2 regions of the Cellulomonas wangsupingiae genome follow, and region 1 is predicted to be linked to the other one. Evidence: predicted binding sites of a transcription regulator. Region 1 holds the regulator's gene; the other holds the start of a gene.

Region 1 (7,437 bases):
CTCGCGACGAGCCGCGGCTGGTTCACGCTGACGGACGTCCCACGCGGGTACGGCACCGAGGTCCCGGCACGTGTGCGCGGAACCCTCGACGGCATGACCGTCCGTGTCGAGGAGCTCCGCGTCGGCGCGCTGGCCGCGACGCCGGCCCCGAGGCGGCCCGACCACGTCGTGCACGGTCGGACCGAGCTGAGCGAGGCGTCGCGGCTGCGTCTGGAGGTGCAGCAGTGGCTCGCCGGTCGCGGATACACCCACGTCACGCTGCCGCACGTGTGGTTCCGCACCGAGGAGTACGGCGCGACGGAGTACGCCCTCGGTCACCCCGCGCTCGGTGCGCGCGACGACCTGCGGCTCCTCCAGTCCCCGGAGCTTCCCCTCTTCTTCGCGTTGGCCGAAGGACTGGAACCGTGCTGGACGTTCGCCCGCTGCTACCGCCACGAGGTCGTCCACGACCCCGATCGCGACGGCAACTACCTGCTGGAGTTCGAGCAGCTCGTCGTCGGTGCGTCCCACACGTCCCTCGAGGAGCTGATGCGGGCCGCCCAGGACCTCGTCGCCCATCTCGCGGCCCGGGTCGGTGTCACGATCACCGACGACCACTACCGCGTCCTCGACGGCCGGGGCGCGTCCGGCGCCGCCGGCACCGTCACCCTGGACGACCTGCAGCTCTTCTCCATCCCGTCGTCGTGGCCCGCTCGGGCACGCGAGCTCCTGACCGACCGCCTGCGTGACGCGGGCGCACGCCTGTACCGCCTCGACAGCGACGGTCCGTCCGCCCTCGAGCAGGACGACCCCGTGACGGGGACCGGCGGCGAGGTGCGCCTCGGTGCCCTGCCCGCCGCCGACGACGGCGGGCGCGTGCGCCGCATCCTCGACGTGGCGGGCACGATGGCGGGTGCGGGCGACGACGTCGACCGTCTGGTCGCGCTCCAGTGGAACCCCACCTGGAGCATGCACCCGGACCTGCAGTGGGGGGACGGCGAGCAGTCGGACTCGAGCCTCGCCGTGCGGTCCTTCACCTCCGCGAGGACGACCACACCGGACGGACGGACCGTGATCCGTGACGCCGAGCTGCACCTCGGCGGCGTGGAGGTCGTCCACGTGCGGGAGTACGCGGCGGTCGACGACCTGGCGAAGCAGGCGGCGGATGCCGGCGCCGCCGCCGACCTCGGTTACCTCAACCGGTCCGGCGAGGTCGCCCCGCCCGGGATGGTGGGACTCTTCGTCGGGTGGGAGCGCCTCGTCGCGGTGCTCTGCGGACTGTCCGGTGTGGACAGGACGTTGTTGTTCCCGCGCGGCGGGGACGGCACGCTCCGGACCGTGAGCGACTCGTCGAGGGGACCGGCATGACCGCAAGCACGTCTCAGGCCGGCCCGACCCCCTCCGCCCTGCGGCGCCAGCTCGCCGCGCTCGTGGCGGTCGTCGCCGTCGCCGACTTCGCGTTCGGGGCCGTCAACGTCGTCCACATGACGTCGGCAGGTCTGGCACCCCCGACGATCGGCCTCGTGCTGGCGGTGGCCGGCATCGCGTCGACCGTCGTCGAGGCCCCCAGCGGAGCGCTCGGCGACCTCTTCGGCCAGCGCCGGATGCTCGTCGTGGGCCTCGTCCTGTGGGGTTCCGGGCAGCTGCTCTTCAGCGCCGCGTCGTCCGCCTGGACCATCGCGATCGCGCTCGTGCTGTGGGCCGCGGGCATCGCCTGCTACTCCGGCATGCCGTACGCCATGGTGATCAACGGGTTGAGGGCGGCAGGTCGGGACGACCTCATCGCCTCGACGGTCCGGCGGACGCACGTCACCCGCTGGATCGCCTCGGCCGCGGGGGCCCTGGCGGTCTTCCTCCTCGTCGACGCGGCGGACACCGGCATGGTGATCGCCGTGGCGAGCGTCCTGCTGCTGCTGCTTGCCGGCTGGGTCCGGCTCACCTGGGCCGAGAGCCCTCGCCGCGCGGGCCGCGTCCGCGACACGCTCCTCGAGGGGGCGCGTGCCGCCGTCGTCGGTGAGCTGCGCGTCATCGCCGTGGTCACCGCGATCAGCTCGGCCGGGTTCGCGGTCGTCGTGCTGTCGTGGCAGCCGCTCGCCGTCGAGGCCGGGCTGCCGGTCCCGTCGCTCGGTGCGGTCCTCGTCGTCTTCACCGTCGCCTCGGCGGGTGGTGCCGCCCTCGCGCGCTTCGGGGAGCGTCGTCATCGCGCGGCCGTCACGGTGGGGACGCTCACCCTGGCGGCCGTCCTGTGCACGGCGGGATGGGGGGCTGCGGCGGTCGTCGTCACGCTGGTCGTCGGCCAGACGGCCCTGGGGTTCGTCCTGACCGTCGTCGGGATGTGGTCGCACGCGACCTTCCCGGACCACCTCCGCAGCACCATGGTGTCGATCATGGGAGTCGCGGGTGGGCTGTCGATGGCACTCACCGACGCCGTCTTCGGCGTGCTCTGGTCCGCGACGAGCATCACGACGGCGACCGGCATCTCCGGGGTCGCGCTCCTGGCTCTTCTCGCGGCCGTCTCCCCGCTCCTGCTCGCGCGCCCGGTCACCACGCCTGCCGGCGCCCTCGACCCGACGGCGCAGACGTCGCCTTCGACGAGTGACGCGCCCGCTCGGGCGGGAGGTGAGCAGCCGTGACCGGCCACGCCCCGACGCCGGTCCCGCTGCCCGAGCTGACGACGCGACGGTGCCCGTTCGCGCCGCCGCGCGAGTACGAGGAGCTGCGCGACCGCGGTGACGTCGGACTGCTGACCTTCCCCGGCGGCAGCACGGCCTACCTCCTGACACGGGACGCCGACGTGCGGGCGGCGTTGACCGACGAACGTCTCAGCTCGTCGATCAACGCGGCACCACCACGGGAGGGCGGCGGTGAGGTACCCGGGTGGTTCTTCGGTCTGGACGGCCCCGACCACGCGGCGGTGCGCAGCGTCGTCGTCCCGCACTTCACCGCGCGCGCCGCGCGCACCCTGACCCCCCGGGTCGCGGAGATGGTCGACGACACCCTCGACGACCTGGTCGCCGGACCGGGGCACGCCGACCTCGTGGCGGAGTACTGCGTCCCGCTGGCACGCCGGATGATGCGACTCACGCTCGGAACGAGCGAGGCCGACCACCGCGCCCTCACCGAGGCGATCGAGCGCATGGAGTCGCCCGAGCTGGACCAGGACGCGTGGCGAGCCGCCGTGTTCGACGCGTGGCGAGCCGCCCACGCCGTGGCCGCGAGCGACGACCTCGACCCTGCGGGCGTCGTCGCCCGGCTCCGCGCCGACAGCCGGCTGACGCACGACGAGCTGTCGAGCGTGCTGGTGTCGCTCCAGATCGGAGGCGACGTCCCGGTCGTGCAGTTCCTCGCGATGGCGCTGCGGCTGCTCCTGGAGTCCCCTGACGCGCGTGACGGTCTGCTCGCCGGCCCGCACGACGTCGCCGTGCACGAGCTGCTGCGGTACGTCCCGTCCAACAACCTGGGTGTCGTCCGACGCGTCACGGCCCCCCTGGTGCTGGGTGGCACGCACCTGCCGGAGGGAGCCGTCGTCTTCTCGTCCCCACCGGTGGCGAACCGCGACCGCGAGCAGTACGCGGATGCCGAGTCCCTCGACCTGGCACGCACACCGCACCGGCACCTGTCGTTCGGCCACGGTGCGCACCGCTGCCTCGGGCAGCATCTCGCGGTGGTGCTGGCGGAGCGGGCGCTCGTCGGCTTCGTCCACCGCTTCCCGGAGGCCCGCATCAGCGTCGCGGCCGACGACCTCGCGTCCGTCGACAGCGCCACGACTCACGGCCTGTCCACGCTGCCCGTGGGGCTGGGCCCCGCGAGGACTCAGCCGACCGCGCCGGTTTCACGGCCGCGGCGGGGCGGTCCCGAGGTGAGCTGACGCGGCACCCAGCGGGTGGGCCGCGGTGCGGTCGCCTCGGCCAGCGGGTGCAACCGGTCGGCCACGACGTTGCCCGTCGGGTCCGCGCGGAACACCCGGCGGCCCGGGTCGACGAGCGTGCGCAGGAACTCGACCTGCCGGCGCATGGCCTGCACCTCCTCCTCGAGCTCGAGGATCCGCTTGATGCCGGCGAGGTTCACGCCCTCGTCGTGCGAGAGGCGCTGCACCTCGCGCAGCATGCGGATGTCACGCATCGAGTACCTGCGGCCCCGGCCGCGCGTGCGGGCGGGACGGACGAGGCCGAGGCGGTCGTACTGCCGCAGCGTCTGCGGGTGCATGCCCGCGAGCTCAGCGGCCACCGAGATCACGTAGACCTTGGAGTCCTCGTCCATCGTCCCTCCCTTCGCCCGTCCCCTTCGTCCTGTCGTGTCAGCGCCGCGCCTGCGCCATGAGCTCGGCGCGCACGTCCTCGCCGGACGTCGCGATGCCGAACGCCTGCACGGCCTCCTTGGCGGCCGTCGACAGCTTCTGCGGCACGACGACCTGCACGGTCACCAGCAGGTCGCCCGTGCCCTTGGACGTCGCGACGCCCTTGCCCTTGACGCGCAGCGTGCGGCCCGACGGCGTGCCGGCCGGCACCTTGACGCGCACGGTCGACCCGTCGAGCGCCGGCACCTCGATGGTCGCGCCCAGCGCCGCCTCGTCGAACGCCACGGGCACCGTCACCCGCAGGTTGGTCCCGTCGAGCGTGAACACCGGGTGCGGCTCGACGTGCACGGTGATGACGAGGTCGCCGTCCGGGGCACCCGGGTCGCCGGGCCGGCCCTTCCCGCGCAGCCGGATCTTCTGCCCGTCGCGCACCCCCGCGGGGATCCGCGCGTTGACGGTGCGCCCCTCGACGGACAGCGAGATGGTCGAGCCCTCGACGGCCGTGCGGAACGGCAGCGTCGTCGTCGCCGTCAGGTCGATGCCCGGCTGCGGGCCGCGGGCGCCGCCGAACCCGCCGGCACCGCCGAACAGGCCGCCGAGGATGTCCTCGAAGCCCGCGCCGCCGGCGCCGCCGGTGGAGTACCGCACCCGCCCGCCGGGGCCGTTGGCCCCGCCGCCGAACATGCCGCCGAACACGTCCTCGAAGCCCGCGGTGCCGCCGGCCCCGCGACCGCCCGCGGTGAAGCGGGCGCCGCCGGCCATGGCCCGCAGCTGGTCGTACTGCTGGCGCTGCTCGGGGTCCGACAGGACCGCGTACGCCTCGCCGATGTCCTTGAACCGCGCCTCCGCCTTGGCGTCACCCGGGTTCTGGTCCGGGTGCAGCTGGCGGGCGAGCTTGCGGTACGCCTTCTTGATGGTCGCGGCGTCGGCGTCCTTGGTGACGCCGAGCACGGCGTAGAAGTCCTTCTCGATCCAGTCCTGGCCGGTCACGGCGCCTCCCTCCTGTGGTCCGCTTGCGTGTCCGTGGTGGTTCTCCCGGTGCTGCGGAGGCGACGGCCGGTGGTCCGGCCGCCGCCCCCGCGTCGTGTGGTGCTGATGATGCTGGTCCTCAGGCCTCCGGGTCCACGACCGCGACGCGCGCGGCCCGCAGGATCCGGTCGGGGGTCCGGTAGCCGGGCTGCAGCACCTGCTGCACCGTCGGCTCCGTGACGTCCTCCGCGTGGGAGTGCATCAGCGCCTCGTGCACGGCCGGGTCGAACGCCTCGCCGGCCTCGCCGTACCGCACGACGCCGAAGCGCTCCAGCGTGCCCTCGAGCTTCTCCGCGATCGACGCGAACGGGCCCGACAGGTCACCGTGCCGGCGTGCCAGCTCGATGTCGTCGAGGACCGGGATCAGCGCCTCGGCGACGGCGGCGACCCCGCGGTCGTGGGCGGTGATCGCCTCGGCCTTGGAGCGCTTCACGTACGCGTTGTACTGCTGCTCGAGGTTGTAGTGCGCCGCCTGGGCGCGCTGCAGCTCGTCGAGGCGCTCGGCCGCGAGCTTCTGGGCCTCGACGAGGCCCTCGAGCACGACCGACTCCTCCGCCTCCGTGGTGACCTGCTCGGCCTCGGCCAGCACGGCCTCCTCGGGGGTGGGCTCGCGCACCTCGCCCGTCTCGGGGTCGACGCGACGCTTGTCGGTGAACCGGGGGGTCTCCTCGGGGTCGGGGGTGCGCCCCGAGGAGGTGCGGTCCTCGGTCACTTCTTGTCGTCCTCGTCGTCGACGATCTCGGCGTCGACGACGTCCTCGTCGGAGGTCGTCGAGCCGGCGCCCGCCGGGGCCTCGTCAGCGGCCGGGGCCGCGGACTGGTTGGCGTAGAGCGCCTCGCCGATCTTCTGGCTCGCGGTCAGCAGGGCCGCGTGCTTCGCCTTGACGGCGTCCACGTCGGTGCCCTCGAGCGCGGTCTTGAGCTCCGTGACGGCGCCCTGGACCTCGCCCTTGACGTCGTCGGACAGCTTGTCCGCGTTGTCGGCCAGCAGCTTCTCCGTCTGGTAGACGAGCTGCTCCGCGGTGTTGCGGGTCTCGGCCTCCTCGCGGCGCTTCTTGTCCTCCGCGGCGTGCTCCTCGGCGTCCTTCACCATGCGGTCGATGTCCTCCTTGGGGAGGGCCGAGCCACCGGTGATCGTCATCGACTGCTCCTTGCCCGTGCCGCGGTCCTTGGCGGACACGTGCACGATGCCGTTCGCGTCGATGTCGAACGTGACCTCGATCTGCGGCATGCCGCGCGGGGCAGGGGCGATGCCGGTCAGCTCGAACGTGCCGAGCGGCTTGTTGTCGCGTGCGAACTCGCGCTCGCCCTGGAACACCTGGATGAGGACGGACGGCTGGTTGTCCTCGGCCGTGGAGAAGATCTCGGACCGCTTGGTGGGGATGGCCGTGTTGCGCTCGATGAGCTTGGTCATCACCCCGCCCTTGGTCTCGATGCCGAGGGACAGCGGGGTCACGTCGATGAGCAGGACGTCCTTGCGGTCGCCCTTCATGACGCCGGCCTGCAGCGCGGCACCGACGGCCACGACCTCGTCCGGGTTGACGCCCTTGTTGGGCTCCTTGCCGCCCGTGAGCTCGGTGACGACCTCGGAGACGGCCGGCATGCGGGTCGAGCCGCCGACGAGGACCACGTGGTCGATGTCCTTCACGGAGATGCCCGCGTCGCGGATGACCTGGTGGAACGGCGCCTTCACGCGGTCGAGCAGCGACTGCGTCATCTGCTGGAACTGCGCGCGCGTCAGCTTGGTGTCCAGGTGGATGGGGCCGTTCTCGCTCATCGAGAGGTACTGCAGCGAGATGTTGGTGCTCGTCGCGGACGACAGCTCCTTCTTGGCCTGCTCCGCCGCCTCACGCAGACGCTGCAGGGCGATCTTGTCCTTCGACAGGTCGACGCCCGTGGTGTTCTTCACCTCGGTGACCAGGTGCGCCACGATCGCGGCGTCCCAGTCGTCACCGCCGAGGCGGTTGTCACCGGCGGTCGCGCGGACCTCGATCGTCGAGAAGCCGTCGTCGTCCTTGCCGACCTCCAGCAGGGACACGTCGAACGTGCCACCACCCAGGTCGAACACGAGGATGTTCTCGTCCTCCTTGCCGCGCTCGAGCCCGTAGGCGAGGGCGGCGGCGGTGGGCTCGT
Region 2 (7,437 bases), 110 kb from region 1:
TCCGCCCACACGTACGCGCCGGGGACCTCGGTCAGCTCCCAGCCCGTGTGCGTGCCGGACTCCCAGAGGCCGACGACGGCGCCCGTCGGGTCGGCCAGCACCGCGAGGCGCCCCAGGTCGAGCACCGTCACCGGGTCGACGACGACCGTCCCGCCGGCGGCCACGCCCTGCGCGACGCTCTGCGCGAGGTCGTCCGTCGCGAGGTACACGCACCAGCCCGCGGGGTGCGGCACGTCGGCGACCTTGATCCCCGCGACGACGTGCCCGTCGACGGTGGCCGTCACGTACCCGCCGGTCTCGGGGCCGCCGATGCTCAGCTGCCAGCCGAGCAGCCCGCCGTAGAACCGCTGGGTGGGCCCGAGCTCCGTGACGGTGATGTCCGCCCAGCCGGGGACACCGGCGGGCCACGGGCTCGTGCAGACGGTCATGGTGGGGGTCCTCCGGGGTCGGGGGCGGACGGGCGTCCGCGGCAGGGCGAGCACAGCCAACCACCGCGGCCCGCGTCGCGCACCACGGGTGGACGTGCTAGGCCGGGGGTGTGACACCCGACACCTCGCCCGGACCGGGCGCGCAGGACGTGCCCGCGGGGGGCCGTGGCCACGGCCGTGCCGGGCGTCGCGGCGGCGCGCGGGACGCCGGCGGGGGTGAGGAGTCGACCGTCACCGTGGTCCTCGCGCTGCTCGCGAACGCGCTGATCGCGGCCGCGAAGACGGCCGCCGCCGTGATCACCGGGGCGGCGTCCATGCTGGCCGAGGCCGCGCACTCCTGGGCGGACACGGGCAACGAGGTCTTCCTGCTCGTCGCGCAGCGGCGGGGCGACCGGCCGGCCGACGTCTCGCACCCGTTCGGGTACGGCCGCGAGGTGTACGTGTGGTCGATGTTCGCGGCGATCGGCCTGTTCGCCGTGGGGGCGGGCGTGTCGGTGACGCACGGCCTCCACGAGCTGGCGGACCCCGAGCCGGCGACGGACTTCGGGGTCGCGTACGCGGTGCTGGCGGTCGCGTTCGTGCTGGAGGGCGTGTCGTTCCGGCAGGCGTGGCGGCAGAGCCGGGGCGAGGCGCGCAGGCGGGACCGGGGTCTGCTCGAGCACGTCCTGGCCACGTCCGACCCGACCGTGCGGGCCGTCTTCTTCGAGGACGCGGCCGCCCTCGTCGGGCTCGTCATCGCCGCGGCCGGGATCGTGGCCAACCAGGTCACAGGCTCGGCCGTGCCGGACGCGCTGGGGTCGATCCTCGTCGGGCTGCTGCTCGCCGTCGTCGCCTACGTGCTCATCGTGCGCAACCTGCGGTTCCTCGTGGGGGAGACGGTGGATCCCGAGGTGCAGGCGGCCGCGCTGCGGACCCTCCTGCAGATGCCGCAGGTCGCCCGGGTCACGCAGCTGCGGATCGAGTTCGTCGGGGCGCGCCGGGTCGTGCTCGTCGGGGCGGTCGACCTGGTGGGCAACCCGGACGAGGCCGAGGCGTCGCACCGGCTCGCGGAGGTCGAGGCCGCCGTCCGGGCGTCGCCCGGGGTCGTCGGCGCCGTGCTCTCGCTCGCCGAGCCGGGGGAGCCGTCGCTCCTGCCGCCGGACGTCAGCCCGTCGGCAGGCGGGACGCCAGGAAGTCGGTGACCTCGCGCAGGTAGCGCTCGCGGACGGGCGGGGTGGACAGGGCCAGGTCGTGCGCGCCCCCGGTGACCTCGACGAACGTGACGTCGTCCCCCAGCCGGTGCGCGCGACGGGCGATCTGCGCCGGGTCGAGCACGGAGTCGGTGCGCAGCAGCGCGTCGTGACCGACCTTGTGCGGGCCGGCGGCGTCGGACGCGAGGACCAGCACGGGCACGTCGACCGCGAGTCCCCGGGCCACGCGCGCGTGGCCGCGGCGCACCGCGCGGACGAAGCCCGCGCGCACCGGGAAGCCCTCGTGCGGCTTCCAGGCGAGGTCGAAGTCCCACTCGCCGCCCGTGTCACGGTGCAGCGCCCGCCCGTAGTACGGCGCGATGCGGCGCACCGGGAGGCGCGGCACCGGCCCCGCGACGAGATGGACCGCGCGGGCCAGCGCGGTGCGCTCGAACAGCGTGCCGCGCACGTCCAGCCACGGGGAGTTCAGCACGAGCGCGTCGACCAGGCCCAGGCCGCGGCGCGCCTCGGCCCACAGCGCGGCCGTCAGCCCGCCGGTGGAGTGGCCGAGCAGCACGACGACGTCGTGGTCCGCCCGCAGCGCGCGGACCGCCGCGTCGATCTCCTCGGTGTAGACGGCCAGGTCCGTGGTCTCGTTGGGCGGCCGCCCGGGCCGGATGGAGCGCCCGTGGTCGCGCAGCTCGAGCGCGTACGTGTCGTACCCGGCCGCGGCGAGCGCGTCACCGACGTGCGGGTGGAAGAAGTAGTCGACGAACCCGTGCAGGTGGAGCACGGCGCGCCGCGTGGGGGCGCCGTCGGGGACCCTGCGCACGAGGGTGGCCACCGGGTCGACGCCCGTGCGGCGCGTGACCGCGTCGGGCCGCAGGTGCAGTGTGCGCGCGCGCCAGCGGTCCCCGAGCACGTCCGTGCGCTCGGCGTCCCACCGGTCGCGTGCCGGGCGGGCGTCCACGTCGTCGTCCACGCGGTGATCCTCGCACGCGGCCCGTCGCCGGCGCGGCAGGGCGTCCGGGCCGGGCCGCGCCGCTCAGGCGACCGACGGCACCGGCGTCGGCGTCCGCATCGGCCGTGCGGCGACGTGCCCCTGACCGGCGACGTCGAGCGCGAGCCCGGTGATGCGGGCGGTCCCGTCGGCGTCGACCTCGACCGTCGACACCGAGGCGTTGGGCAGCGGCACCAGGCCGACCTCGTCGACGGTCGCCAGGTACGCGCCCAGGGCCAGCCCGTGGCCGACCACGAGCACGTGCCCGTCGTCGTGCTCGGCGGCGATGCGGGCGAACACGTCGCGGGTGCGGGCCATGAAGTCGGCGGCCGGCTCCCCGCCCGGCAGCCCGGGGTGCGTGCCGGCGAGCACGTCGGTGACGAGCTCCGGCCACGCGACGACGTCGTCGAGGACCCGCTCGGGCCGCTGCTCGTAGACACCGAACGCGTACTCGAGCAGCCCGCGGTCGGTGCGCAACGGCACCTCGGCGTGGGGGCGCAGCAGCTCGACGGCCGTCGCGACGGCACGTCCCGACGGCGACGACCACGCGGCCGTGAACGGTGTCGCGGCCAGGTGGCGGGCGGTGGCGCGGACGCCGGCCCGGCCGTCGCGCGTGAGCGGTGAGTCGCAGCGGCCCTGCAGGATGCGGCGGGCGTTGAAGTGCGTACGGCCGTGGCGGACGAGCGTCATGGTGAGGGTCATCGGTGCCCTGCTCTCTCTCGGTGGTCGGCCCGACGCTAGGCGCGTGGCGTGTCGTCCCGGCGACGCCGGCGTGACGCCCGGGTGACGGCTGCGCGCCGGTTGGCGGCCGAACTTGAGCGGAATAGACTCAACTTCGGAGTCCGTTGACCCAGGAGGCATGACGTCGACGTGCGGACACCGCACAGGGAGGTCTCATTGGACGCGAAGTTCACCACCCGCTCGCAGGAGGCGCTGGGTGACGCCATCCAGTCCGCGAGCGCTGCCGGCAACCCGCAGCTCGAGCCGGCCCACATCCTCGACGCCCTGCTCCGGCAGGAGGGCGGCGTCGCCAACGGGCTGCTCGACGCGGTCGGTGCCGACCGCGGGGCGCTCGGTCGCGCGGTGCGCGGCATCCTCGTCAACCTGCCGTCCTCGTCCGGCGCCTCCGTCGCGCAGCCGTCCGCGTCCCGGCAGGCGGCCGCCGCGCTCGAGGCCGCGAACGCCGAGGCGCGCAGCCTCGGTGACGACTACGTGTCGACCGAGCACCTGCTGATCGGGCTCGCGGCCGGGCAGTCGGGTGTGGCCGACGCGCTGCGGGCCGCCGGTGCGTCGCGCGACGCCCTGCTCGCCGCGCTGCCGAACGTGCGCGGCAGCGCGCGTGTCACCAGCCCCAACCCCGAGGGCACGTACAAGGCGCTCGAGCAGTACGGCGTCGACCTGACCCAGCGGGCGCGTGACGGCAAGCTCGACCCGGTGATCGGCCGCGACGCCGAGATCCGCCGCGTCATCCAGGTGCTCTCGCGGCGCACCAAGAACAACCCGGTGCTCATCGGTGAGCCCGGCGTCGGCAAGACGGCGGTCGTCGAAGGGCTCGCGCAGCGCATCGTCGCGGGCGACGTGCCCGAGTCGCTGCGTGACAAGAAGCTCGTGTCGCTCGACCTCGCGTCGATGGTCGCGGGCGCCAAGTACCGCGGCGAGTTCGAGGAGCGGCTCAAGGCCGTCCTGCAGGAGATCACCGCGTCCGACGGGCAGGTCGTGACGTTCATCGACGAGCTGCACACGGTCGTCGGCGCGGGTGCCGGCGGCGAGGGCGCGATGGACGCGGGCAACATGCTCAAGCCGATGCTCGCGCGCGGCGAGCTGCGCCTGGTCGGCGCGACGACGCTCGACGAGTACCGCGAGCGCATCGAGAAGGACCCGGCGCTCGAGCGGCGGTTCCAGCAGGTGTTCGTCGGCGAGCCGTCCGTGGAGGACACCGTCGCGATCCTGCGCGGGCTCAAGGAGCGTTACGAGGCGCACCACAAGGTGACCATCGCGGACTCCGCGCTGGTCGCGGCCGCGACCCTGTCCGACCGCTACATCACCGGCCGTCAGCTGCCCGACAAGGCCATCGACCTCGTCGACGAGGCCGCGTCGCGCCTGCGCATGGAGCTCGACTCCTCGCCGGTCGAGATCGACGAGCTGCAGCGCGCCGTGACACGCCTGGAGATGGAGGAGGTCGTGCTGTCCGAGGCGGACGACCCCGCCTCCGTCGAGCGCCTGGCCCGGCTGCGCGCCGACCTCGCGGACCGCCGCGAGGAGCTCGCGTCGCTCAACGCGCGGTGGGAGAAGGAGAAGGCCGGCCACAACCGGGTCGGTGACCTGCGCGTGCGGCTCGACCAGCTGCGGGCCGACGCCGAGCGCGCCCAGCGCGAGGGCGACCTGGCGACCGCCGGGCGGCTGCTGTACGGCGAGATCCCGACCGTCGAGAAGGAGATCGCCGACGCGGAGGCGTCCGAGGCCGCCGAGGACGCGGACCTGGCGGTGGAGGCGACGCCGATGATCGCCGAGAAGGTCGGCCCCGACGAGGTCGCCGAGGTCGTCGCCGCCTGGACCGGCATCCCCGCCGGCCGCCTGCTCGAGGGCGAAACGCAGAAGCTGCTGCGCATGGAGGAGGTGCTGGGGGAGCGGCTCATCGGCCAGCGCAAGGCCGTCGCCGCGGTGTCCGACGCCGTGCGCCGCGCCCGGGCGGGCATCTCCGACCCCGACCGGCCCACCGGCTCGTTCCTGTTCCTCGGCCCCACCGGCGTCGGCAAGACCGAGCTGGCCAAGGCGCTCGCGGACTTCCTGTTCGACGACGAGCGCGCCATGGTGCGCATCGACATGTCGGAGTACGCCGAGAAGCACTCGGTCGCGCGGCTCGTCGGCGCGCCCCCCGGGTACGTCGGCTACGAGGAGGGCGGCCAGCTCACCGAGGCCGTGCGGCGGCGCCCGTACTCCGTCGTGCTGCTCGACGAGGTCGAGAAGGCGCACCCCGAGGTCTTCGACGTGCTGCTGCAGGTGCTCGACGACGGCCGGCTGACCGACGGGCAGGGCCGCACCGTGGACCTGCGCAACGTCATCCTCGTGCTGACGTCGAACCTCGGGTCGCAGTTCCTCGTGGACCCGGTGCTGGACGACGCCGCCAAGCGCGACGCCGTCATGGGGGCCGTGCGTGCGGCGTTCAAGCCGGAGTTCCTCAACCGGCTGGACGACATCGTCCTGTTCGACGCGCTGTCGATCGAGGAGATCGGGCAGATCGTGGACCTGCAGGTCGAGTCGCTGGGCCGTCGCCTCGCCGACCGTCGCCTCACGCTGGACGTGTCCGAGGGGGCGCGCGAGTGGCTCGCCCTCGAGGGCTACGACCCCGCGTACGGTGCCCGTCCGCTGCGCCGCCTGGTCCAGAAGGAGATCGGCGACCGCCTGGCCCGCAGCCTGCTGGCCGGCGAGATCCGCGACGGCGACACCCTGCACGTCGACCTGGGCGAGGGCGGCCTGACGCTCACCCCCACCCACTGACCCACCCCCGCCGAGCGCGGTACTCGACGCTCGAGCGCGGTGCTCGTCTCGCCCGCGCTCGGCGGTCGAGTACCGCGCTCGGCGGGTGGGGTCGACCTGCGGGGCGCGGACGCGGGTGGCAGCATGCGGAAGCATGCTCGTGACGACCGCCGCCCTGGCCGCGGCCGCATCCGGGACCGAGCTGACCGGGCTCGCCGGGTGGGTCGTGTCCGTGATCGAGTCGCTCGGGCCCGTCGGCGTCGGGCTGCTCGTGGCGCTCGAGAACCTCTTCCCGCCCATCCCGTCCGAGGTGGTCCTGCCCGTCGCCGGGTACGTCGCGTCGCAGGGTGACATGTCCCTGACCTGGACGATCGTCGCCGCGACGATCGGTGCCGTCGTGGGCGCGTGGCTGCTGTACGGGCTCGGCGCCTGGGTCGGGCGCGTGCGGATCCGCCGCTGGCTCGAGCGCATCCCGCTCATGGAGGCCGAGGACCTCGACCAGGCCGAGCGGTGGTTCGACCGGCACGGGGGCGCGGCGGTCCTCATCGGCCGCTGCGTGCCGGTGGTGCGCAGCCTCATCTCCGTGCCGGCCGGTGTCGAGGGCATGGGCGTCGTGCGGTTCACGCTCTACACGCTGGTCGGGTCCGCGGTGTGGAACGGCGGGCTCGTGTGGGTCGGCTACCTGCTCGGCTCCCGGTGGAGCGACGTCGGCCGCTACAGCGACTGGCTCAACGCGGCCGTGTACCTCGTCATCGCCGTCGTGCTCGTGCGGTTCGTCTGGACGCGCACCGGCACACGCGGCGAGCGGCGCCGCGCGGCGCGCGCACCGCGGACCGGGAACGTCGGGGCCTGACCCCGGGTCACCCCGAGGGCGTCGCCGCGCCCTCGGCCGGCGCCACGGTGCCGTCGACGAACGACCCCGTCACCGGGCTCGTCGGCACCGCGACGCACAGCCCGGTGCGGTCGCCGTCCGACCACCCCGACCGGGTCGGTGCCCACGTCACCAGGCGCACGCCCGCCGCGACCTCCTCGTCGCTCAGGACGCACGCCCGCGCGACCCGCGCGTGCGCACCGTCCTGCCCGGGCCACACCCCGGCGGGGTCGAACGCGTACTGCGTGACGACCTGCGCCGCGTGCGCCTCGGAGCACGGCACGACGCGGACGCGGCCGACCTCACCGTCCGCCGGCAGCTCGGCGAGGCACGAGCCGCTGACGAGCTGCACGGCGTACGCGTCGGTGGGCACGGAGACGTCCGGGGGCAGCGGGCGCGTGCGCGCGTCCGTGACCGCCTGCGTCCCGACGACCGCCCCGACCGCGAGCAGCACGACCGCACCGGCCACGGCGGATCCCACGACGACGCGCC

Evidence for each region. The regulator HspR, encoded in region 1, represses chaperone genes until heat shock. The targets are predictions, from matches to a motif close to AAGTTGAGTCNNNNNGACTCAACTT.
Region 2: the regulator HspR is predicted to act here: its motif matches at 3,409-3,433, upstream of clpB (ATP-dependent chaperone ClpB).

The regions. Positions count from the first base shown of each region.
Region 1 is NZ_CP101989.1:456,378-463,814, reverse strand. Features, by position in the region: gene NP075_RS02270 (amino acid--tRNA ligase-related protein) at 1-1,347, shown strand, start outside; gene NP075_RS02265 (MFS transporter) at 1,344-2,612, shown strand; gene NP075_RS02260 (cytochrome P450) at 2,609-3,847, shown strand; gene NP075_RS02255 (heat shock protein transcriptional repressor HspR) at 3,793-4,239, opposite strand; gene NP075_RS02250 (DnaJ C-terminal domain-containing protein) at 4,277-5,266, opposite strand; gene NP075_RS02245 (nucleotide exchange factor GrpE) at 5,385-6,017, opposite strand; gene dnaK (molecular chaperone DnaK) at 6,014-7,437, opposite strand, start outside.
Region 2 is NZ_CP101989.1:563,910-571,346, forward strand. Features, by position in the region: gene NP075_RS02780 (VOC family protein) at 1-428, opposite strand, end outside; gene NP075_RS02785 (cation diffusion facilitator family transporter) at 665-1,609, shown strand; gene NP075_RS02790 (alpha/beta hydrolase) at 1,572-2,579, opposite strand; gene NP075_RS02795 (histidine phosphatase family protein) at 2,643-3,299, opposite strand; gene clpB (ATP-dependent chaperone ClpB) at 3,495-6,095, shown strand; gene NP075_RS02805 (DedA family protein) at 6,229-6,927, shown strand; gene NP075_RS02810 (hypothetical protein) at 6,935-7,426, opposite strand.